Regions from separate parts of the Ureibacillus sp. 179-F W5.1 NHS genome, predicted to be linked through region 1. Evidence: predicted binding sites of a transcription regulator. Region 1 holds the regulator's gene; each other region holds the start of a gene.
The links. Region 1 encodes LexA, which represses DNA repair genes until DNA is damaged. Its sites were predicted from a motif close to CGAACATATGTTCG; they were not measured.
Positions count from the first base shown of each region.

Region 2: parE (DNA topoisomerase IV subunit B) is a predicted target of LexA. The motif match lies at 6,242-6,255, and genes of this name have one in related genera.
Region 3: addB (helicase-exonuclease AddAB subunit AddB) is a predicted target of LexA. The motif match lies at 4,338-4,351, and genes of this name have one in related genera.

Region 1 is NZ_JBIQFG010000008.1:19,106-27,363, forward strand. Features, by position in the region: gene ACH0B5_RS05860 (3-oxoacid CoA-transferase subunit B) at 43-699, opposite strand; gene ACH0B5_RS05865 (CoA transferase subunit A) at 699-1,403, opposite strand; gene tkt (transketolase) at 1,528-3,522, opposite strand; gene ACH0B5_RS05875 (DUF896 domain-containing protein) at 3,657-3,887, opposite strand; gene ACH0B5_RS05880 (M23 family metallopeptidase) at 4,154-5,020, opposite strand; gene ACH0B5_RS05885 (YneB family resolvase-like protein) at 5,197-5,856, opposite strand; gene yneA (cell division suppressor protein YneA) at 5,853-6,191, opposite strand; gene lexA (transcriptional repressor LexA) at 6,361-6,981, shown strand; gene ACH0B5_RS05900 (gamma-glutamyl-gamma-aminobutyrate hydrolase family protein) at 7,067-7,774, opposite strand; gene ACH0B5_RS05905 (hypothetical protein) at 8,027-8,258, opposite strand, start outside.
Region 2 is NZ_JBIQFG010000005.1:38,744-47,001, forward strand. Features, by position in the region: gene ACH0B5_RS04090 (solute symporter family protein) at 1-1,411, shown strand, start outside; gene ACH0B5_RS04095 (hypothetical protein) at 1,523-1,738, shown strand; gene parC (DNA topoisomerase IV subunit A) at 1,807-4,248, opposite strand; gene parE (DNA topoisomerase IV subunit B) at 4,245-6,221, opposite strand; gene plsY (glycerol-3-phosphate 1-O-acyltransferase PlsY) at 6,596-7,198, shown strand; gene ACH0B5_RS04115 (HesB/YadR/YfhF family protein) at 7,233-7,523, shown strand; gene ACH0B5_RS04120 (DUF3221 domain-containing protein) at 7,588-7,923, opposite strand; gene ACH0B5_RS04125 (thioredoxin domain-containing protein) at 8,148-8,258, opposite strand, start outside.
Region 3 is NZ_JBIQFG010000020.1:1,676-9,933, forward strand. Features, by position in the region: gene ACH0B5_RS10290 (S41 family peptidase) at 1-651, shown strand, start outside; gene ACH0B5_RS10295 (PDZ domain-containing protein) at 787-1,956, shown strand; gene ACH0B5_RS10300 (AzlD domain-containing protein) at 2,042-2,365, opposite strand; gene ACH0B5_RS10305 (AzlC family ABC transporter permease) at 2,362-3,072, opposite strand; gene ACH0B5_RS10310 (TVP38/TMEM64 family protein) at 3,569-4,222, shown strand; gene addB (helicase-exonuclease AddAB subunit AddB) at 4,390-7,911, shown strand; gene addA (helicase-exonuclease AddAB subunit AddA) at 7,892-8,258, shown strand, end outside.

The DNA.
Region 1 (8,258 bases):
CTTCGACGAATTTCTCCCTTATTTAAGTATTAATCGGCAAGTTTAACGAACTTCCATTTCAGCTAAATCTTCAGCAATCAAAAAGGATGCTTCAGTGTTATTTTTTATTTCTTCCACCGTTACACCAGGAGCAGTTTCTACTAAGACCATTCCTTCCTCCGTAAAATCAAACACTCCTAAATCTGTAATTAAACGATCTACTACCCCTTGACCAGTTAAAGGTAGCGTACAATCCTTTTTCACTTTCGATTCCCCATTTTTTGAAACATGTTCCATAATGACAACGACTCGTTTAGCACCATGTACTAAATCCATTGCACCGCCCATGCCTTTTACCATTTTCCCAGGAATCATCCAGTTCGCTAAATCACCCGTTTCCGAAACTTCCATTCCACCTAAAATCGCTATATCAACATGACCACCCCGAATCATTGCAAAGCTTTCGGCAGAATCAAAAAAGGAGGCACCTTTTACAATCGTAACCGTTTCTTTTCCTGCGTTAATTAAATCTGGATCTACCTCTTCCTCTGTTGGGTAGGCACCAATTCCTAATAACCCGTTTTCGGATTGTAAAAGCACTTGGTAATCAGATGGAATTTCATTCGCCACAAGTGTTGGCATCCCAATTCCTAAATTAACGACCATTCCATTTTGAATCTCTTTTACGGCCCTTTGTACAATTAATAGACGATTTGACATTAAACATTCACCTCTTTACGAGTGATTTTTCGTTCAACACGTTTTTCAAAGTTGGAACCAAGGAATACATGTTGAACGTAAACAGCAGGTGTATGAATATGATCAGGATCGAGACTACCTGCTTCCACAATTTCCTCTACTTCGGCAATCGTAATTTTCCCTGCCGTTGCAACAATCGGGTTAAAATTCCGTGCCGTTTTCCGATAGATAAGATTCCCTAAAGTATCAGCTTTCCACGCTTTAACAAACGCGAAATCTCCGACTATAGCCCTCTCTTCTATATAAGTTTTTCCGTAAAAAACTTTCGTCTCTTTTCCTTCAGCTACGAGTGTCCCTACCCCCGTAGCAGTATAAAAAGCAGGTATGCCAGCACCACCTGCACGAATTCGTTCCGCTAATGTTCCTTGTGGTGTTAATTCTACTTCCAGTTCCCCGTTTAATAGCTGTTGCTCAAAAATTTTGTTTTCGCCTACGTAGGAGCCGATCATTTTTTTTATTTGCTTATTTTTTAATAGTAAGCCTAATCCCCAATCATCGACACCACAATTGTTACTGACAACGGTTAAGTTTTTAACTCCCATCTTGGCAATTGTTTGGATTGCATGTTCAGGTATGCCACACAAACCAAAGCCGCCTACTAAAATCGTATCGTTATCTTTTAATCCTTCTAATGCTTTTTCCATTGATTCAATTACTTTTGACATTTTTCCACACCTCCTTTATCTATATATGATAGAAATAAAGCTATCATTCCACTATGTCGAATAGTTTTTCAATTTTTTTCATAAAAAAAGACCTATGAACAAAGTTCATAGGTCGAATTTTTGATTATAATGCTTTTACTCTTGCGACAACATTGTCGACTGTAAAGCCGTATTTCTCCATAATGATTTCCCCAGGAGCACTTGCACCAAATTGATCAATGGCAAGGATATCTCCTTCGAAACCAGTATATTTATGCCAACCGAATGAAGAACCCATTTCAATTGCTAAACGTTTTGTTACTGCTTTTGGCAGTACGGACTCTTTATATTCAGCTGATTGTTGTTCGAAACGATCCATAGACGGCATCGAAACAACCGACACGTCCATTCCATCAGCTAACAATTGTTTTTGTGCCTCTACTGCTAAAGATACTTCTGAACCAGTTGCAATTAAAATAGCATCTGGCGTTTCTTTAGTTGCTGGAGAAACAACATATGCCCCTTTAGCAACACCATCTTTTGCTAGGGTAGCTGTCGTTTCTAGCACCGGTAAGTTTTGACGAGAAAGAACAAGCGCTGTTGGTACATTTTTAGATGAAACAGCTAATTTCCATGCTTCTGCAGATTCATTAGCATCAGCTGGACGAATTACAGAAAGATTTGGCATAGCTCGTAAAGAAGCTAAATGTTCTACTGGTTCGTGCGTTGGTCCATCTTCCCCAACTGCAATCGAATCATGAGTAAATACATAAGTCACCGGTAATCCCATTAATGCAGATAAACGTACAGCTGGACGAACATAGTCAGAGAATACAAAGAATGTTCCACCAAATACATTTAATCCGCCATGTAATGCCATACCGTTTAAAGCTGCACCCATTGCAAATTCACGAACACCAAACCAAATATTGCGGCCTTCTGGTGTATCAGGGAAGAAATCGCCTGCACCTTTAATCGTTGTTTTGTTGGATCCCGCAAGGTCCGCACTACCACCGAAGAAGGAAGGAACTTTTTTCGCTAATGCATTGATCACTTCCCCTGATGATGAACGAGTAGCGATTGATTTTCCTGCTTCATAAACAGGAACTTCAGCATCAAAGTCTTCAGGTAGTTCATTGTTCATCGCTTTAATGAATTGTTCTGCTAACTCAGGGTATTCCGCTTTGTAGCTTTCAAATTTTGCATTCCATTCAGCTTCTGGTTGAACCCCTTGTTTGTCAGCTGCTTCTTTGAAAATGGAATACACTTCCTCAGGAATTTGGAATGGTTCATGTTCCCAACCGTAAGTAGCTTTTGTTAAAGCAACTTCGTCTGTACCAAGTGGTGCACCGTGGGAATCTGCTTTCCCTGATTTGTTAGGAGAACCATAACCAATGACCGTTTTTACCTCTATTAATGTTGGTTTACCTTTTGATTGTTTCGCTTTTTCAATTGCTTCATTGACTGCATCTACATCCGTACCGTCAGCAACATGTATATAGTTCCAACCATAAGATTCGAAGCGTTTTTGTACATTTTCAGAGAATGATTTCGCTAAATCACCATCTAAAGAAATATCATTGGAATCGTATAAAACGATTAATTTATCTAATTGTAAGTGTCCAGCTAAAGAAATCGCTTCAGCAGCTACCCCTTCCATTAAATCGCCATCACCACATAATGCATACGTATAATGATCTACGATTTCATGACCTGGTTTATTATATGTAGCAGCTAAATGACGTTCAGCCATAGCCATCCCTACTGACATTGCAATACCTTGTCCAAGGGGACCTGTCGTTGCCTCAACACCTACTGTATGACCGTATTCAGGATGTCCTGGAGTTTTAGAACCCCATTGACGGAAATTTTTAATTTCCTCCATGTCTAAACCATATCCACCAAGGTGTAATAAGCTATATAGTAACATTGAACCGTGACCAGCTGATAAAACAAAACGGTCGCGATTATACCATTTCGGATTTTGAGGATTATGACGCAATTGTTTTGTCCAAAGTGTGTATGCCATTGGAGCCGCACCCATTGGTAAACCTGGATGACCAGAGTTTGCTTTTTCGATTGCATCAATAGATAAAGTTCGGATTGCATTAATTGCTATTAGATCCGCGTTTTGTGCCATTATTTGACATCCTTTCTCGTGCTAATTATTGTTCTTATACAGTTTAGACAAGATTTTCTAATAAAACAATCCTATTCATAGACATTTTAGAATTATGTCATACTTTATTTAAATATGTCACATTAGTATCTTCTTTAATTCAGTTTATTTCGTTGAATTTCTTTAATTTTATCTGGTGTAACGTCATTTCCATCCGCATCATAGACTTGTACATTTTCGATTGTATTACGGAAAGAAGAACGGAATGATTCTAAATACTCTTTTCTAAGGGAAGTACGCTCTTTTGCCTCAGCTTCCGTTAATTTACCCTCTTTCGCCTTTTTTGACAGCTCATTAATACGAGCAATTTTTTCTTTTGATAACATCCTTTTCTCACCTTTCTATCTCAACCATTTAGCAATATGAAATATAAATCATCATAATAAATACTTACTATTATTTTAAACGCTAAACGAAGATATTCAATACTTCAAAGGTAAGGAAAAATGGAGAGAAGCGCAAGTAAAACACCTTTGCAAAATAATAACTATTTGTTAATCAAACATTTTATATTCCCTAACTTTGTTTCATTTAATACAAAAAAGTAAGCACCCTTTTAAGATGCTTAGATTGTCTATTCTATATTAAATTACTAATTAAAACTTGAGACCGTATCCCCTTGTATCGGTTCTTTCCCATCATGAAAACGAATTCGAATAGACTTCCCTTTTGTGAAATCTACAGTATCCATCACTTGGAAGTGTAAATGGGGTTCAGAAGAATTTCCTGAATTTCCACATAAACCGATAAATTGCCCCGCAGAGACAATTTCTCCTTCTTGAACTTGAATAGAGTGTTGTTTTAAGTGAGCAAGCATACTATATTCTTTATGTTTGTGTTCGATAATGACACAATTACCTTCCGGAACATCCGGATTCATTTCCCCAGGGACATTATCTTCTATATCCTTTATAATTTTCACGACTTTCCCATCAGCTGGAGCAAGTATTTCTTGATTAAAAGCGTAATAATTTTCATTTTTCGATGGGTTCTCTTTATAAGTTTTGTTATTTTGAACTTGAACTAAATCGTAAGCATATCGTTGGCTCTCATAGACATAATGATAATTGATAAACTCATTTAAACCACCCCAAAAAACAAACCATTCCCCTTTAATCGGCATATCGTAACGATTCTTTGTTAATCGTTTATCTGTTTTCGGATAGATGACGTATGGTTTCAAAATAAGTCTTTGAATTATACCCGTTTCATCGAAGGAAACGGAAATTGCTTTTTCCTCTCGCTCATCTAACCAAACATAATGAATGGAATCTAACATATTGGTACGAAACTTAATGTGGTAACTAGTTACACCTTCATTAAATGAACGGGCTAATTCTGTAAACTGCTCAATGGAAATTAAGTTTTGAAATTCCTCAGTCGTTTGTCGATAAATCGTTTCATATTCTCCTGAGTGAAAATAAGTACCAAACTCCTCGGGCGTAATAACTTTAAACATTTCCACCACTCCACCTCCGTCATTTTGTTAGAACTTTCTATATTAATAGATACGAACAAATTGTAAAAACGTTTCAATTTCTTCTGTTTATAAACATTCATTTTCTGCAGTTAGACTTCTAGATTTAAATATAAAATGGGACAAGTTCCACAGAACATGCCCCACCTATTATTTAACTAGTCTTCAAGTTCTTCCATATACTCAGTATATCGTCGGTGCACTGTCGCTTTACTTACTTGGAAGCCTAATCCTCTTAGCGTTGATGCAATTTCATGAAATGTTAGCCCCTTATTTCGTAGGTTAACAATTTCTTCGATTGGTACATCGATCCGTTCTCGTCCTTCGTGTAAATGACGATTTTTAATATTTTTTTCTGGTCGATATCCATTTTCAACCGCCCGTTTCATTCCTCTTTTAATTTTAGCGTTATGTATTTTCCGTTGATATTCCTCTACAATCGCTAAAATTTCTAGCAACATCGTATCCATTTCATTTAAAGAAAGGGGCCCGGCATTATTTAATGAATAAACGATTGTCCCATTTTTTTGAAGCAAATGTAAAACTGCCATTCGCGCATTACCACGTCCTAAACGTGTTTCGTCTTGAACAAATAAAGCAGGTACATTGTTTTCTTTTATATAGTCTAACATTTCAAGAAGCCCTTCCCGTTCTACTTCATATCCACTATGCTGATCTTGAAATGCTCGCAATACTTGATAATTCATTTTTTCAGCATAGTTGCGTAATTCTTCTTCTTGACGAACCAAGGACGTTTCTTGCGTATTTTTTTCTGTACTTACCCGTGTATAGATGACGGCTTTGTTATTTTTACTCATTTATTTTTAATCGCTACCTCTACTGAATGAAGATCGTCTTCATTCTCTATTTTTGCCATATAAACGCTATCTTCATTAACCAATATCGTTAAATCATGGCCTGCAACAATGTTTTCTCCAATAAGATTGTTTTCATTTTTAACTTTTTGGATCCACTCTTGTTTAGTCATTTTACCACGATATTGTTCTGCTAACGTCCATAGAGTATCACCGTGTTGAATTTCAATTTGTTCGTATGTTATATCGCCATTGTCTGTAATCAATAAAATTGCTCCCATAACGAAGAAAGCGACGAATAATACTACAATATAGCTGTTTTTTTGTAACCATTTCATAACTCTCAACCTCTTTTCGAATGTTTGTTCGGAATGTATGTTCTTAATTTAATACGAACACATGTTTTTGTCAACACTATTTTCGAACCTATGTTTGCTTTTTTGTTCTATCACTGATATACTATATGTAATTAATAGAGATACATATTCACTTAAAGAGGTGAGAGAATTGAAAAAAATATCAAAAAGACAGGAAGATATTTTAGCATTCATAAAAGAAGAAGTTCGCACGAAAGGATATCCACCATCGGTTCGTGAAATTGGCGAAGCGGTAGGTCTAGCATCCAGTTCCACTGTGCATGGGCATTTAGCTCGTTTAGAAAGTAAAGGACTTATCCGACGCGACCCTACAAAACCGCGCGCTATTGAAATTTTAGATGGGGAAACGGATACCGTTCAAAAACAATCCGTCGTACATGTTCCTCTTGTAGGGAAAGTAACAGCTGGTTTGCCAATAACTGCAATTGAAAATATTGAAGAATATTTCCCACTACCAGATACTTATGGTACGAGCGAAGAAAAATTATTTATGTTAGAAGTAATGGGTGAATCCATGATTGAAGCAGGTATTTTAGATGGAGATTACGTAGTCGTAAAACAAACTTCTACTGCGAATAATGGAGATATCGTCGTTGCTATGACAGAAGATGATGAAGCAACTGTAAAACGCTTCTTTAAAGAAAAAACTCATTTCCGCTTACAGCCTGAAAATTCTAGCATGGATCCAATTCTAGTGAACCAAGTGAGCATATTAGGTAAAGTAGTAGGCTTATATCGTCGAATTCATTAAAAAAGGTTGTCTCGTAGTCTAATCGACTGAGGCACAACCTTGTTTCGTATATTGATTATAGTTTCATTAATACGAACACGAACAATTAATTTGTTTTACTACTCGCATCAATAAAGGCTTTAAATAATTTTTGAGAATGTTCTTCTTGTGTAACTGCCATTTCTTCAGGGTGCCACTGAACCCCTATACAAAATGGATAATCTTTTAACTCTATCGCTTCAATAATTCCATCCGTTGCCTTTGCGGAAATCGAAAAAGAATCTGGAACATTTTTAACTGACTGGTGATGGAAAGAGTTTACGGCAATTTTTTCTTTACCTATGATTTGGTGCAAATGACTATTTGACTTTATTTCAATATAGTGGGATGGTACATATCTACTTGCCCTTTGTTGATGAAGGATGGGCGTAGATTCATATTGGGAATTGATATCTTGATAAAGATTTCCTCCCATTGCGATATTCAACAATTGGATTCCACGACAAATACCGAAAATCGGTATTTTTCTTTCTAAAGCGACTTTAGTAAGTGCCATCTCCATTTGATCCCTTTCTAACATCACATGCCCTAAGTTTAAATGAGGCTCTTCATGAAAATAATGAGGGTGAACATCTACCCCACCTGTTAGTAATAAGCCATCGATTTTTGTAATAAATTGGACCGCATCTTTTTCTACACCAAAGGGTAGCACAAATGGAATGCCACCTGCGTTTAAAATCGACTTCACATACGCTTCATTTATACAATACTGTCCATTGCTCTCCGTCATTGTCACACCAATAATCGGTTTCATCTAAGCACCTCCAGAATCAATCTATTACAAATAAAACTGTTATAGAATATTCTAGATAGGGTTAATTATCTCCTTTAAAAGGATTTATCTTTTCTGTTAAAGTACCTTCAAAATAAATAGATTAATTTACATTTAGACTTTGAACGAACATATAAATAGCGCCTACAAAAACACGCGGGCGCTATTAGATGATTAAGTAAAAGTGTAGCTATCAGCTATGTTTTAAACTATTAAAAAATCTAAGTTAAACTCTTAATATAATGGATTTTTTAAAAAAGTTTCTAAATCCATTTTTAAATTTTGCTTTACATCTTCATTTTCACAGTAGGTCGCATATGTTTTATAATATTTTATTAGCCCTTCATACATGGCTTTCATAAATGCTTTCTTTGGTAAGATAAAATCTTTACGAAATTCTAAGTCGTTAGGAAAAACTGATAATTCAAGTTGGGAGGGATTTTTTTTATCAGTGTTTAAAGAGATT
Region 2 (8,258 bases), on a different contig from region 1:
CGGGCTAGCTATTTCAGGAGACTATTTATCTGCTGCCTCTTTCCTTGGTATTGCTGGATCGATTGCTTTAACAGGTTTTGATGGTTTCTTCTTCTCATTAGGTTATTTAGTAGCTTACTTAGTTGTTTTATACATCGTAGCAGAACCATTACGTAACCTTGGTAAATTTACTTTGGCAGATATGATTTCTGCTCGTTTTGACGCTAAAAAGGTTCGTGGAACTGCTGCTTTAAGTTCAATTGTTATCGTATTATTTTATATGATCGCACAACTTGTTGGTGCAGGTGCACTTATTCAATTATTATTAGGTATTGATTATTGGATGGCGGTACTACTTGTAGGATTTATGATGACAATCTACGTTCTATTTGGTGGAATGACTGCAACTTCTTGGGTACAGATTATTAAAGCATGTTTATTAATGTTAGGTACAGTTATTATTTCATTCTTAGTATTAGCAAAATTTGATTTCAACATCTTAACGATGTTCTCAGAAATGACGACGGCGACGGATGCTGGACAAGCTTATTTAAATCCAGGTTTAAAATATACTAACGGGATTGATACAATTTCCATGTTAGTCGCTTTAGTATTAGGTACAGCTGGATTACCGCATATTTTAATGCGTTTCTTCACTGTAAAAGATGCTCAAACTGCCCGTTCATCTGTTATTTGGGCTACTTGGATTGTAGGTATTTTCTATGTGTTAACAATTTTCTTAGGATTTGGTGCTGCTGCATTCGTTGGGAAAGAAACAATTGTAGAAGCAAATGCTGCTGGCAACATGGCGGCCCCACTTCTTGCTCAAGCATTAGGTGGAGATATTTTATTCTCCTTTGTATGTGCGGTTGCCTTTGCGACAATTTTAGCCGTAGTAGCGGGATTAGTATTATCAGGTGCCTCTGCCCTATCCCATGATATTTACGGTCAAATTATTAAAAAAGGTAAAGTTACGGAAAAAGAGCAAGTTATTGCTGCTCGTGTAGGATCTATTATTATTTCTGTTGTTTCTATTGTTTTAGCACTAGGAGCACAAACGTTAAACGTAGCATTCTTAGTATCTTTAGCGTTCTGTATTGCCGCATCTGCAAACTTACCAGTAATTATTTATACAATTTATTGGAAACGTTTCAATACAACTGGTGCAGTAACGGCAATGTTAACGGGTTTAATTTCAGCCTTAGTTCTAGTAGCGGTATCTCCAAACGTTTGGAGTCCTGAAGCAGGAAAAGCAATTTTCGTTGGAGATCCATTAATATTCTTAACGAACCCAGCGATTGTATCTGTTCCTCTAGGTTTCTTAGGTGGATGGATTGGAACTCTATTATCGAAAGAGACAGATGAAGCGAAATACCGTGAAGTAGAGGTAAAAGCTCAAACTGGTATTTCCGTTCATGATGTATCACACTAATAATCTAAACCTCGAGTTTTCAAGACTCGAGGTTTTTCTTTTCCTCCCCTTTCCTTTCATTGTTCTTTTAGATAAAATAATAGTTAACAAAATGAATATGAGGTGAATTAATTGGCTATATCAAAGGCAAAGAAAAAACGATTGAAAATGATGCGTCAACATGGTAAAGATGTGACGATGTTAAGAGGACAATCGTACTTTAGTACCCATGAACGAAAGACTAAAACAAAACTAGAAACGTTAGAAAAAGGATTTAAAAAACATAAAAGGCATTTCCGTGAAGAGCAAGGTCAGCAAATGGAAATGTCTTTTATGTTTTTTATTTAGAAATCTTCCTATTTATTAATAAAAAAGATATGTGAAAGCATTGAACTTTCACATATCCTTTTGAGTGATTAATTATTTTCTTTCGTTTCATGGGGAATGACTTTTACAAGCGTTAATTCACCATCATTTGAAACGTCGATCTTCAAGGAGCCGTTTGAATAGCGATCGGCTCTTGTTAATGATTTAACTTCAATCGTTTCTTGAACATTATTGTTAGTTTCCAATAATATTGAATCGTCGTTTTTCACGACTTTAACAGTATAAATACGATGAGGATTTGCTTTTAATTCTTTTAAAACGACAACTCCCCGTTTTGCTCTTGAACTTTTCTCTACTTCTGAAACGCTCATACGTTTGACTGCTCCGCGATGTGTGACGATGATAACGTCTTGTTTATCTTCTGATTCTAATGGATTTACCGAAATAAGGATATCTTCATCTTTTAAGTTAATACCTTTTACACCACCCGTTTTGACACCGGTAACTGGGATTTCCTCAATATCAAATCGTAAGCTATAACTTAAATAACTTGTAAGTAATAGCTCAGTTTCAGTTGTCACTAGACTAGCAAAAATCATTTCATCGTTATCTTTAATGTTCATCGTTTTTATCGGTTTAGAATAACGTGTAACGGAATAATCAGCTAAAGCAGAGCGTTTAATTTGGCCTTCTTTAGTGGCAGTAAGAATAAAGGCGTTTTCTTGTTCAAACTTCTCAATACCAATTGCTTCAATAATTTCTTCGTCTTTATCAATAGGAACAATACTTGAAATATGTTGTCCTAGATCCTTCCAACGAATGTCTGGTAATTCATGAACAGGCTGATAAATGTAATTCCCTTTGTTTGTGAATAACAATAGATGATGCTGAGTATTTAAAGTTTGTTCAAACAATAAGTAGTCAGAGTCTTTCATTGCAAAATCTTGACCGTTGGAAGCGGCGTGGGAACGGGTACTTGTACGTTTCACATAACCGTCTTTCGTTACCGTAACAACTACTTCTTCACTTGGAACTAACACATCCAATGTAAGCTTAATTTCTTCGATTTCAGCTTGAATACTAGAACGACGAGGTTCCTTAAATTTTTTACGAATTTCGGTTAACTCCGATTTGATGACTTTGATTAATTGTTTATCGTTATTCAAAATATCATTCAATTCTGTAATTGATTTTTGCAGTGTTTCTTGTTCGGCACGAAGGTCTGTAATGTCAGTATTTGTTAAGCGATAAAGCTGCAAACTAACGATAGCCTCTGATTGTACTTCTGTAAATCCGAATTGTTTTTCTAAATTCGTTTTCGCATCCCGTTTATCTTTCGAAGAACGGATTGTCGCAATGACTTCATCCAAAATAGAAATCGCTTTAATTAAACCTTCAACAATATGTAAACGATCTTTTGCTTTTTGAAGGTCGAATTTGGAACGCTTGATCACTACATCCTTTTGGTGCGCGATATAAGAATCTAACATTAAAGGTAAAGTCATCATCGTTGGACGACGATTATGAATTGCAATCATATTAAAATTATAATTTATTTGCAGTTCAGTCGATTTATATAAATAGTTTAATATACCTTGACCTTGTACATCCTTTTTCAGTTCAATGACAATACGAAGTCCAGTACGATCAGACTCATCTCGAATATCTGCAATACCTTCTAAACGTTTATCGATTCGCTGCTCATCTATTTTTTTCACTAAATTCGCTTTATTTACTTCATAAGGCAGTTCTGTAATGACGATTTGTTCTTTACCGCCTTTAATAGGTTCAACAGTTGCTTTAGCACGAACAATAATTTTGCCCTTTCCTGTTTCATAGGCCTTTTTAATACCTTCAACCCCTTGGATGATACCTCCTGTAGGGAAATCAGGACCTTTAATAACAGTCATTAGATCATCTACAGTACAGTTAGGCTTATCAAGTCGCATCAAAACAGCATCTAAGGATTCTGTTAAGTTATGGGGCGGGATATCCGTTGCATAACCGGCGGAAATCCCAGTTGAGCCGTTTACAAGAAGGTTTGGAAATCTTGCAGGTAAAACGGTCGGTTCCATATCTTGATCATCAAAATTTGGAATAAATTCAACCGTTTGTTTATTAATATCTCGAAGCATTTCTGCAGCTATTGCTGATAAACGAGCTTCAGTATAACGCATGGCAGCAGGTGGGTCACCATCAACGGAACCGTTATTCCCATGCATTTCAATTAACATATGGCGCATTTTCCAATCTTGACTTAAACGCACCATGGCATCATATACGGAAGAATCACCGTGGGGATGGAAATTACCAATAACATGACCGACCGTTTTTGCTGATTTTCTAAACGGTTTATCATTCGTATTTCCTTCATTAAACATCGCAAATAAAATACGGCGCTGTACCGGTTTCAGTCCGTCCCGAGCATCAGGTAATGCGCGGTCTTGGATAATATATTTACTATAACGACCGAACCGATCGCCCATCACTTCCTCTAGCGGTAATTCTTGAAATCGTTCGGTTGCCGTCATACTTCTAGTTCCTCCTCATGTTGGATGAATTCACTATCTAAAATATTCAAATCATCCTCCATACCAAAATCTACATTTGTTTCAATCCACTTACGACGTGGTTCAACTTTATCTCCCATTAATGTAGTCACACGACGTTCAGCCCTTGCTGCATCGTCAATTGTTACTCGGATTAATGTTCTTGTTTCAGGGTTCATTGTTGTATCCCATAATTGGTCTGCATTCATTTCCCCTAGTCCTTTATATCGTTGTAGCATGTACCCTTTTCCTACTTTATCAATGGCAGATTGTAACTCTTTTTCTGTCCATGCATATTCAATGACTTCTTTTTTGCCAGTTCCTTTTGATACTTTATAAAGTGGTGGTAAAGCAATATACACTTTTCCAGCATCGATTAACGGTCTCATATATTTATAAAAGAAAGTTAAAAGCAGTACTTGGATATGTGCTCCATCCGTATCGGCATCGGTCATAATAATAATTTTGTCGTAAGCAGCATCTTCTACATTAAAATCTGCCCCAACACCAGCGCCTATTGTATGGATTATTGTTGAAATTTCTTCGTTTTTCATAATATCGGATAGTTTTGCTTTTTCAGTGTTAATAACTTTTCCTCGTAAAGGTAATATCGCTTGAAATGAGCGGTCACGTCCTTGTTTCGCAGAACCTCCTGCAGAGTCACCTTCCACAAGGTATAATTCATTTCTTTTAGCATTACGTGATTGGGCAGGTGTTAACTTTCCAGATAAGATTGTACTGGACTTTTTCTTTTTACCTGTACGTGCATCTTCTCTAGCTTTACGAGCAGCTTCGCGTGCTTGTTGAGCGCGGATAGCTTTACGAACAAGGGAAGCGGATAATTCTGCATTTTCTTCTAACACGTAGAGCATTTTTTCAGATACAACACTTTCAACAGCGGAACGTGCTTCCATCGTACCGAGTTTACTTTTCGTTTGACCTTCAAATTGTAATAGATGTTCTGGAATACGAACTGAAACAACCGCAGAAAGACCTTCTCGGATATCCGTACCTTCAAGATTTTTTTCCTTTTCCTTTAGTAATCCTACTTTTCGTGCGTATTCATTAAATACACGTGTCATTGCAGATTTTGCCCCTGTTTCATGGGTACCGCCATCACGAGTTCGCACGTTGTTTACAAAGGATAAAATCGTTTCTGTATAGCCATCATTGAACTGAAACGCAAATTCGACTTCTATATCATCCTGTGTACCTTCTACGTATTTAACAGGATGTAGCACATCCTTTTCTTCATTTAAATAAGAAACAAAGGCTTCAATCCCGTTTTCGTAAAAATAAACGTCCGATTTCCCTTCACCACGTTCGTCAATCAGTTCAATTTTTAATCCTTTTAATAAAAAGGCTGACTCACGTAGACGTTCTGCTAACGTATCGTAATTATATTTCGTAACAGAGAAAATCTCTTTATCCGGTAAGAAATGAACATTCGTTCCTGTTTCTTTTGTCTTCCCAATTACTTCAAGGGTTGTAACCGGTTTCCCTCCATTTTCGAATCGTTGACGATAAATTTGACCATCACGGTAGATTGTTACTTCTAAATAGGCAGATAGAGCATTTACAACGGAAGAACCTACTCCGTGTAAACCACCACTTGTTTTGTAACCACCTTGTCCAAACTTACCTCCAGCGTGTAGTATCGTAAAAATAACTTCAGGCGTAGGTTTGCCCATCTTGTGCATACCTGTAGGCATTCCTCGACCGAAATCTCGAACACTTATAGATCCATCTTCATGGATTTTTACGATGATATGTGATCCAAATCCAGCGAGTGCTTCATCCACTGCGTTATCGACTATTTCATATACTAAGTGATGAAGGCCTCGACCATCTGTGGATCCAATATACATCCCTGGTCTTTTACGAACCGCTTCTAATCCTTCTAATACTTGAATGGCATCGTCATCATATGCGATCCCTGGCTGATTTATTGCCAAATCAAATCCCCTCCAAAATACAAACATCCGTTCTCTATCTTTTTTCAATCGTACTGACAAAAGCAAATTATGTCAAATGTCATAAGCTTATTTATTGTATCAAACTACTATCAATCTATACAAACAAACTTCAATTGAAATTATTTTAACGATATTTTGACAAATGAGTAAAGAAAAATCTATAGAGTAAAACTATTCATGATAAATTTTCTTTTTCCTTCTTATAAATCCATTTTCTTTCAAAATATTTTGTTATGATTAAGTATAATCCCTTTTATATAACTTGGAAATATATCTTCCGCATATAATAAAAAAGGTGTAATATTATGATTACAACTATTAGTACCAACTATTAATTTTGAAAGGAACAAGCTATGATTAATGCAATTATTTTAATTTGTGCTTATGTAATCGGGTCAATTCCTTCTGGCCTATGGATTGGCAAAATTTTTTATAAAACAGATATAAGAGAACATGGTAGTGGAAATTTAGGAGCAACCAACTCTTTTCGAGTATTAGGTAAGAAAGCAGGAACCGTTGTAACAATCCTTGATATATTAAAAGGTACTGCGGCAACATTACTTCCACTTATCCCTTACTTTAATGATTCGACGATTCATCCTTTAATTTTAGGAGCTATTGCAGTTGTAGGACATATGTTCCCACTCTTTGCAGGATTCCGTGGAGGAAAAGCGGTTGCAACATCTGGTGGTGTTTTATTAGGCTATGCTTGGCCGTTGTTTATCATTTTAGTGTTAGGTTTTTTAATTGCATTAAAAATTACAAAGATTGTTAGCCTCTCTTCAATGCTCGTATCAATCATTGCGCTTATTTATAGCATTATTTATGTGATTGTTACAGGAGATGTATCCTTACTGATTTTAGTCATCATTTTAACAGCATTTATTTTCTACCGTCATCGTGCCAATATTAAACGGATTAAAGAAGGTACTGAGCCAAAAGTAAAATGGATTTAATTAGCTTTTTACCTTATCTGAAAGGATAAAGAAGATGAATATTAAAATTTCTGAAGATGCATTACAGTGGTTTCAAGAAGAAATGGAAGCAAAAGAGGGGGACTATATTCGTTTTTATTCAAGATATGGAGGTTCTTCCCCATTCCACGAAGGTTTTTCCATTGGAATGAATCGTGAGGAGCCTCATGATATTGGAGCAGAAGTGATTGTACAAGGCATTCATTTCTATATCGAAAAGGATGATCTATGGTTCTTTAATGAACATGACCTATTTGTTGAAGTCAATAAAGAATTGGAAGAATTACAATATAGTTATTTGAAGTGAAAATTGCCATTCGATTATAAGTACACAAATTTTGGACCATGGGTAAAAAATCACTCATGGTCTTTTATTGCCCTTCAGAAACTTCTAGTTGTTCTACTTTGTAGATAGGAGGGTTCGATTCTAAAATTTCACTATACCAAATTTTTACTTTTTGGCTGGACTGAACCTGTTTAACAATCGATTTATTTTTAAAACTTAAAAATAATACTTCATCATATTTATTTAATAATTCATTTAAAGATAATTCTTTATCTTCGTATTGAAAATTTGAATCTTGAATTAATAAGTTTTTTCCTGAATTTTTTTCAAATAGAATGATTCCTTCTTCACTAGTACTATTTAGTACAATCTCTTCACTATTAATCCCCGATTCCGGACTACGGGAATTGTCACAGCTAATTAATAGAAATCAAACAAAAAACGACAAAAAAATCATACGAAATTTGATTTCCATAAGCCCACCTTCCTTCGAAACTTTCTAAATCGATTTGTTCACGGAAAAAGTAATTTAGTTTTAAGATTTTACTGACTATTTCCCTTCCATTTTATCATCTTTTCTAAAAGATACGTTAGAGTCCTCAAAAAAATAAACCCTTACGGATTGTTCGTAAGGGTTAAAAAATATTATTCATGCAACATGTTTCTTGCTTCTTGTATGTCTTTAACGGGTTTATGACAAGAATAGTTTTCACAAATATAGATCCAAGCCTTGTCCTCTCCCCTTTTATAATTGTT
Region 3 (8,258 bases), on a different contig from region 1:
CAAAACGGTGCCGGTGAGATGGAACCATTAAAAACATCAAACATTGAAGCGGAAGAATTTTATTTGAATACAATGAAAAAACTCCCAATTGTCGTTCTTCAAAATGAAGGAAGTGCTTCTGCAAGTGAAGTAATGGCAGGAGCCGTTCAAAGTTGGGAACGGGCAATTATTGTAGGATCAAAAAGTTTCGGTAAAGGAACCGTGCAAGAAACTTGGGGACTCGAAAATGGTGGCGAATTGAAACTTTCCACGAATAAATGGCTAACACCAGAAAGAGAGTGGATTCATGGGAAAGGTATTCAGGCCGATGTAGAAGTAGAGCAGCATCCACTATTTTTATTAGAACTAATTCCTTTAAGTGGAGAGTTTGGTGAAGGTGACTTTAGTGAAGAAATTGCCTACACTCAAAAAGTATTAAGTGGTCTTGGTTATAGTATTACTAGGACGGATGGTTTCTTCGATGAAGATACAGCAGAGTCAGTCGTACAATATCGAAAGAAAAATAAATTAAAAAACGGTCGTCAAATGGATGATGAATTTTTTGCTAGTATTAGAGAGCAAGTTACATCATATAAACAAAATATGGAAAATGATGTACAGTTAAATATGGGGATTAGTGTTATGATGAATCGATTAAAAGGAGATATTTAATCAAAAAAAAGAAGTTAAATCTTATATAATAGACTTCATACACGATTTTTTCACCGCGAAATAGTTAGTTTATATCTACGCATTTGGTAATTCCTTTGATACAATGACAATAGTTAGTAATTAGGCGGTGGAAAAATGGTTACAGAAATATTATTAGAAATTGCTATAGCAATTGGACGTATGTTTATCAACCCACTATTTTATTTAGCAATTTTAATGGCAGTTTATTTAGGCTATCGTCGTGTAAAAAGGGAAAGGAAGTTTTTCCATACCCGTATTTTATGGGGATGGTCTGAAACAAAAGGCTTGTTAAGTGAAGGTCTACTAGTTTCATTATGCATCTCCATACTTTCAATCGCTTTTGGGTTAACTGTATCAGCTGAGCTTTTATATTTTGTGACAATTGCTAGTATGATAGCACTTATCCTTTATGTTTTCCATTTCCTTTCTCCTATCTTAATCTTTACTTTAAGTTTAGTAGCATTAATGGTCATGGATTATTTCGACTGGACCTTCTCATTATTAGGATTTAAGTTTAATAGTGTGAACTTAACAGAAGGTACAGCCGTTACGACAACATTACTTGTCGGATTGTTACTTGTTGCAGAAGGGCTGTTAATACGAAAAAATGGTGCATCTTATGCATCGCCCATTGTTGAAAATACAAAACGGGGATTGAAATCAGTAGCCTTTTTAAGTAAAAAAATTTGGATACTACCAATATTTTTTGTTATTCCTGGCAATGCAATTGATGCCTATATGCCTTGGTGGCCACAATTCTCGTTAGGTGCGACCCAATTTTCATTAGTCTTATTTCCAATTGTTTTAGGATTTCAGCAAATGGCCCGCCGTTCCTTACCGGTACAGTTGTATCCTAAAATGGGACGTAAAATTGTTTTACTAGGAGTGCTAGTTGTAATGGGAGGGCTTGTTGCTTACTTTGAGCCAATCGTTGGAATCATTTGTTTAATAGCAGGTACAGTCGCTCGAATCGTCCTCTCAATTATTCACACAATCAGCGAAAAAAGGGATATTTACGCGGTATCTCCACAATCAACGGGTGTAATGATTGCGGGAGTATTACCCAATTCACCGGCCGACAAAATGGGGTTAGATGTAGGTGAAGTGATTCGAAAGGTAAATGGGGTTGAAGTTCATACAGAGCGTCAATTATATGAAGCGTTACAAATTAATGCTGCCCATTGCCGCTTAGAAGTGTTGAATCATCAAAAGGAAGTGCGCTTAACGCAACACGTTGTATATAGTGATGATCACCATCGTATTGGACTTTTAATTGCCGAATAATCAATATAACGATTCGGTAAAATAATATTTTATAAAGTATGAATTGAAAAAAGTGCGAGAGTCTCAAAAAGACTTTCGCACTTTTTTATAGGAAAAATTTTAAAATAGCCATCGTTAAAACTCCTACAATTACCGTTTTAAATAGACTTTTTGTAAAAATAGCAACAATTAATGTAGGTATAAATGCTATAACATTTAACCAATTTAAAGTAACAATAGTTCCTTCGGAGTTAAATAATGACTCTAACACTAGGGCACTTAAAATACAAATAGGGATATAGGATAACCATCTAAGAATAATATCTGGTAATTTTACATTACGTACTAACATAAAGGGGATTACCCTTGGGAGCCAAGTGACAATGGCACAACCAATCATTAATAATATCATGGATAAGGAAGTCGTCATTTTTCCGTCACCACCCCAATTGTAGCAACGATAATTGTCGTAATCAGCACCGCAATATGTCCAGGAAGAAAATATAAAAGAACATACATAATAAGGGCCATTAGGGCAATTAATTTTAAGTAATGCATTAACTTCGTTTTTCCTACATCGACTAAGTTGATAATAAGCAAAGCAGCAAACATTGCTACTAAGGCAAAATCTAATCCCCAACTTTCAGCATTAGGAAGCCATTTGCCTACTACACCACCAAGGGTACAGGAGGCAATCCATGTGAAATAAGCAGTTAGATTTAGCCCGTCCATCCAATTACCACCAATGGTTTTCTCCTTCGCAAGTTTTGTAACAGCTACTCCAAAGGTTTCATCTGTTAATAATGTCCCAAACCCTATATTTCGCAATGCAGAGTATTGGGTTAGATGGGGGGCAACGGTTAAAGACATTAAAAAATGTCGGAGGTTTACAATAAATGTAGTAATAATTATGACTGAAAAGGGAGCACCAGCTAAATACAATCCACAGAAAATAAACTGGGCAGACCCGGCGTATACAAGCACCGATAATAGAAATATTTCTAGAACTGATAAATTGGATGTAATCCCAATAACACCAAATGCTATTCCAATACTAATATACCCGAGTAGAGTCGGGATACAGTCTTTAACACCTTGTGAAAATGTATCAAGGGGAAGTGCTTCATTTACATTCATTTTTGTATTCAATTTTTTACAATCCTTTCGTTTCATCAAAAAGTATTGATTGCTATAATTCTAGTAATATATAACTTTAATGGATAGATTCTAGTAAAGCAATGTTCAATTATAAAAATAATATGAAACAAAATAACCTTATTTTTCGTTAATTACTAAAAGGAAATTATGTATAAGGTCATAAAAAGTATGGATATCGGGCAATAGTATTTCATAGATTTGTCATACAAAAGATGTCTAATGAATAATAATTTCTACTATAATGATATCAAGAAAAAATTAGAAAATTCCTTAAAAAATTATTTTTATAAGTGGTTAAATATTGTCGATGTTGCAAATGCTATCATTATGAAAAATGCATACAATTAGGTGGCAGTAACAATTACATCTACATAGACAGCTTAGTTTCTAATTTAGACAAAGGTTAAATTTATTAAGGTTATTAGAAGGAGATCTTATCTCTATTTTATATTTGATTTATATTGGGGTGGAACATGTGAACGATTGGTTTACAGTAGAAAATATTGAAAATTTAGCAGGACATTATCGGACACTTGGACCGCTAATCGGAATTTTACTTCCGTTTATTGAAGCCTTTTTACCTTTCCTCCCACTAGTTGTAATCGTAGTTGCAAATGCAAGTTCTTATGGCTTATGGATTGGCTTCTTATTATCTTGGGTTGGAACGGTACTTGGATCGTATGTTGTATTTCTAATCGTTCGAAAGTTTGGAAAACATCCTCGATTACAAGTTTTTATAGGGAAAGAAAAGGTGCAAAAACTTATAAGATGGGTGGATATGAGGGGAATAAGTCCACTTTTAATTTTACTTTGTTTTCCGTTTACCCCATCTGTATTAGTTAATATTGTTGCCGGGCTTTCAAACATAAAGAAAAAATATTATTTATTTGTCATTATGGCGGGGAAATTTATTATGATTGCAAGTATGAGTGTTCTCGGCTATGACTTAAAAGCACTATTAACAGATCCGATAAAATTAATTATCGCAGGGGTTGCGATTTTCTTGCTTTGGTTCATTGGGAAAGCAATAGAAAAACATTTGAATAAAAAAGTTGATCGAGATTTAAGTGAACAATCCGATAAGAAAAAAAAAGTGAAAATGTCTGTAAAAAAAGAGCGATTGTTATAAACTGCTCTTTTTAATTCGATATTTTTTCTATCATGATAAAAAAATATTATAATAGAGAAATATCAATGAAAGTTATCTAGTTAATATGTATTAAAATATAAAAAATTTAAAGAATCGAACATATATTCTTATATAATAGAAGTTAGTAATCAAAGAGGGGGAGCATTATGTCGTTAAGAGTTATTAGTGGACGAGCCGGTACAGGGAAGACTACTTTCATTCATGAAGAAATCGTACAAGAATTGAAAGAAAAACCACTCGGTTCACCTATTTATTTAATTGTACCAGACCAAATGTCCTATCAAGCGGAGCATATGCTTACCAATTTATATGATATTAAAGGAATTATACGAGCTCAAGTTGTAACGTTTAAACGTTTAGCATGGTATATCTTACAAGAAACCGGTGGGATTGCAAAAGAACAAATCGATAAAATTGGTTATCGAATGTTAATCCGTCGATTGCTTACAGAAAACAAAGATCAATTTTCATTATTCCGCCAAGCTGCAGATAAACGTGGTTTTACCCAGGAAGTAGAAATGTTAATTAAGGAGTTTAACCAATATAATATCGACAGTTTGGCTTTAAAAGGGGTCATTGAAAAATTAGAGGATACAGGTGCTCCTAATACATTAATAGCAAAATCAAAGGATTTACAGTTAATTTTAACGAAATTGGAAGAAGTATTAGGGGATAGTTATGTAGACGGTGACAGTTATTATCCCGTTTTATTAGAACAACTGCAAAACTCTGAAAAAATAAAAGACGCCCATATATACATTGATGGTTTTACAGCCTTTACTGTTCGTGAGTTTGAAATTGTAAAACAATTGCTCACATTAGCTAAAAGAGTCACGATCGTATTACCTTTTGAAGATGAAAAGGATAAATATAATGACCAAGCTGTTTTTTATCGACCAGCAGTGATGTACGATAAATTACTTCAAGAAGCTTATAAAATTCAATTGGAAATTGAACCAAGAATTCATTTGGATAATTGCTATCGTTTCCATAATCATGATTTACAACACGTAGAAGAACAATTTCACGAACCAGTAGTGGAACCAATCCAATCCGACGGTTATGTTCAAATTTTAGAAGGGGCAAATCGCAGAGCGGAAGTTCACGGAATTGCCCGGGAAATATGTCGAATTGTCCAAGAAGAAGGCATGCGTTATAAAGATATTGGGATTATGTATCGGCAAGCAGATATATATGATCCATTAATTGAAACGATATTTGCCCAATATGATATACCTGTTTTTACAAATGAAAAGAAATCAATGCTTCACCATCCTTTAATTGAATTTAGTCGTTCTATTCTTGAAGTCATCGTATCCAACTGGCAATATGAACCGATATTTAGAAGTGTGAAAACGGATTTGTTTTTCCCGTTGAAAAGCAATTTAAAAGAAATGAGGGAAAAAGGAGATCTATTTGAAAACTTTATTATTGCACAAGGGATTTACGGTCACCGTTGGTTTGAAGATTCCCGCTGGTTTTATAAAAAGTACCGTGGACTAGAATTTTACTCGAAAAGACAAACGGATGAAGAGTTGGAAATGCAATCCTTGATTGATGAAATGAAGGAAATCATTCGGACGCCCCTAAAAAAATTACAAGATGACTTGAAAACGGCAAGGACGGGGCGAGAAATTGCAATGGCCCTTTATCGTTGCATTGATGAACTGCAAATATACGATAAACTTCAAGCGTTAAAAGATGCTGAATTAGAGGAACATCAACTTGATGGAGCAAGTGAACATGACCAAGCATGGAATAGATGGATTAATGTATTAGACCAATTTGTGAATATGTTCGGCGATCAACCACTATCTATTGAAGAAGCAGCACAAATTTTGGATGAAGGGTACGATACTCTCCAATTTTCTAAAATTCCTCCTTCCGTTGATGAGGTAACGGTTGCGACCGTTGAATTCTCCCGTTTTGACAATAAAAAAGTTGTATTTGTTATTGGGGTTAATGATGGTGTATATCCGATGCGGATGGATTACGAAGGACTAATAACGGATGTGGAACGTGGATGGTTTGCTGAAATAGATACGGAACTTTCACCTACATCAAAACACAGATTACTACAAGAAGCGTTTTTAATATATCGTGCTTTTTCTTCACCTACTGATCGACTTTATGTAACGTTCGCAAGTAGCGATGAAGAAAGCAAAGCATTACTCCCATCCCTTTATGTGAATCGTTTACATAAATTGTTTGAAGTAAATGGTGTAAAAACTTTACCCCATCATCGCGTATTCATTGATCCAAGCGAAGAATTGGAAAACAGTAATGTTCTTCGATATTTACGTCATCCTAGAACGTCTCTTGCCTTTTTAATGATGCAATTACGCCAAGTAGAACATACTGCACAACTTGCAACTGAATGGCAAGCATTAAAAACGTTTTATGAACAAGACCCATATTGGAAAGGTGTATTACATGGAGTAATGCGTCCTATTGAAAAGAAAAATGTAGCGGAAAGATTAACACCTGAAATAACGGAAGCTCTATACGGAACAGAATTAACATCAAGTGTTTCCCGTATTGAAAAATATTACCGCTGTCCATTTTCCCACTTTACAACTTATGGATTGCGTTTAGAAGAGCGAGCCGTTTATCGATTGGAAAATTTTGCAATGGGTGACCTGTTCCATGAAGCATTAAAATGGATTACATTAGAAACAGAGCGTCAAAACCTGCAGTGGAATCGATTAACACGGGCTCAATGTAGTCAATTAGCGCGACAAGCTGTGGAGCAAATCGTTCCTGTGTTTTCTCATCAAATATTATTGAGTAGTGCCCGATATCGATATATACAACGTAAATTAATACGAATTGTAGAAAGAACGATGATGGCCCTTTCCCAACATGCGAAGGTATCTTTCTTTAAACCCGTTGCGATAGAAGCAGCCTTTGGACCAAATGAACAACTTCCACCTTTAGAAATTGATTTAAAGGGTGGACGCAAAATGCATATTCGCGGTCGAATCGATCGTATTGACAGTGCTAAAGTTGGAGGCAAATCTTATTTACGAGTAATCGACTATAAATCTTCAAGTCGCGACTTAGATTTGAATGAAGTGTATCATGGAATTTCTTTACAGTTATTAACGTATTTAGACGTTGCAGTTGAAAATGCGAATATTTGGTTAGATGATGATGTAGAGGCAGCTGGAGTTTTATATGTTCACGTTCATAATCCAATTTTAAAAGTAGAAGAAGAGCTAGATGACTCTACATTAGAAATGGAAAGAATGAAGAAATACAAAATGAAAGGCCTTCTTACTGAAAATGCGGAATCATTAATTGCGATGGATGAAGATTTGGAACTTGGTGGTAGTTCGAAAATTGTACCAGTTTATTTAAAGAAGGATGGAACAGCGTCCCCATCATTATCACGGGTCGTACATCCTGCTGATATGAATCAAATTAAACAATATGTTAGAAAAAAACATAAAGCTGCTGGTGATGGAATATTGAGCGGTGAAACAGGCATTTATCCATACCGATTAAAGGGAAAAACAGCCTGTGATTTTTGTAGTTTTAAATCGGTCTGTCAATTTGATCCAACTGATCATGAGCAATTATATCATTCCCTTCAAGCAGATAAACCGAACAATGTTGTCAATAAAATACGGGAGGAGTTGAACAATAATGGGTCTATCGATTCCTGAAAAACAACCAGATGTAACTTGGACAGATGAACAATGGAAGGCAATTTGGGCCACAGGTCAAGATACATTAGTTTCAGCAGCTGCCGGTTCAGGTAAAACAGCTGTACTAATTAATCGAATGATAGAAAAAGTAATTTCGAAAGAAAATCCAATTGATGTGGATGAACTATTAGTCGTTACTTTTACTAATGCCTCCGCTGCTGAAATGCGCCACCGAATGGCAGAAGCCCTTGAAAAGGAAATTGCGAAAGATCCTCGTAATCAGCATTTACGACGTCAATTAAGCTTAGTGAATAAAGCACAAATTTCTACGCTTCACTCCTTTTGTTTAGCGATTGTACGCCAAT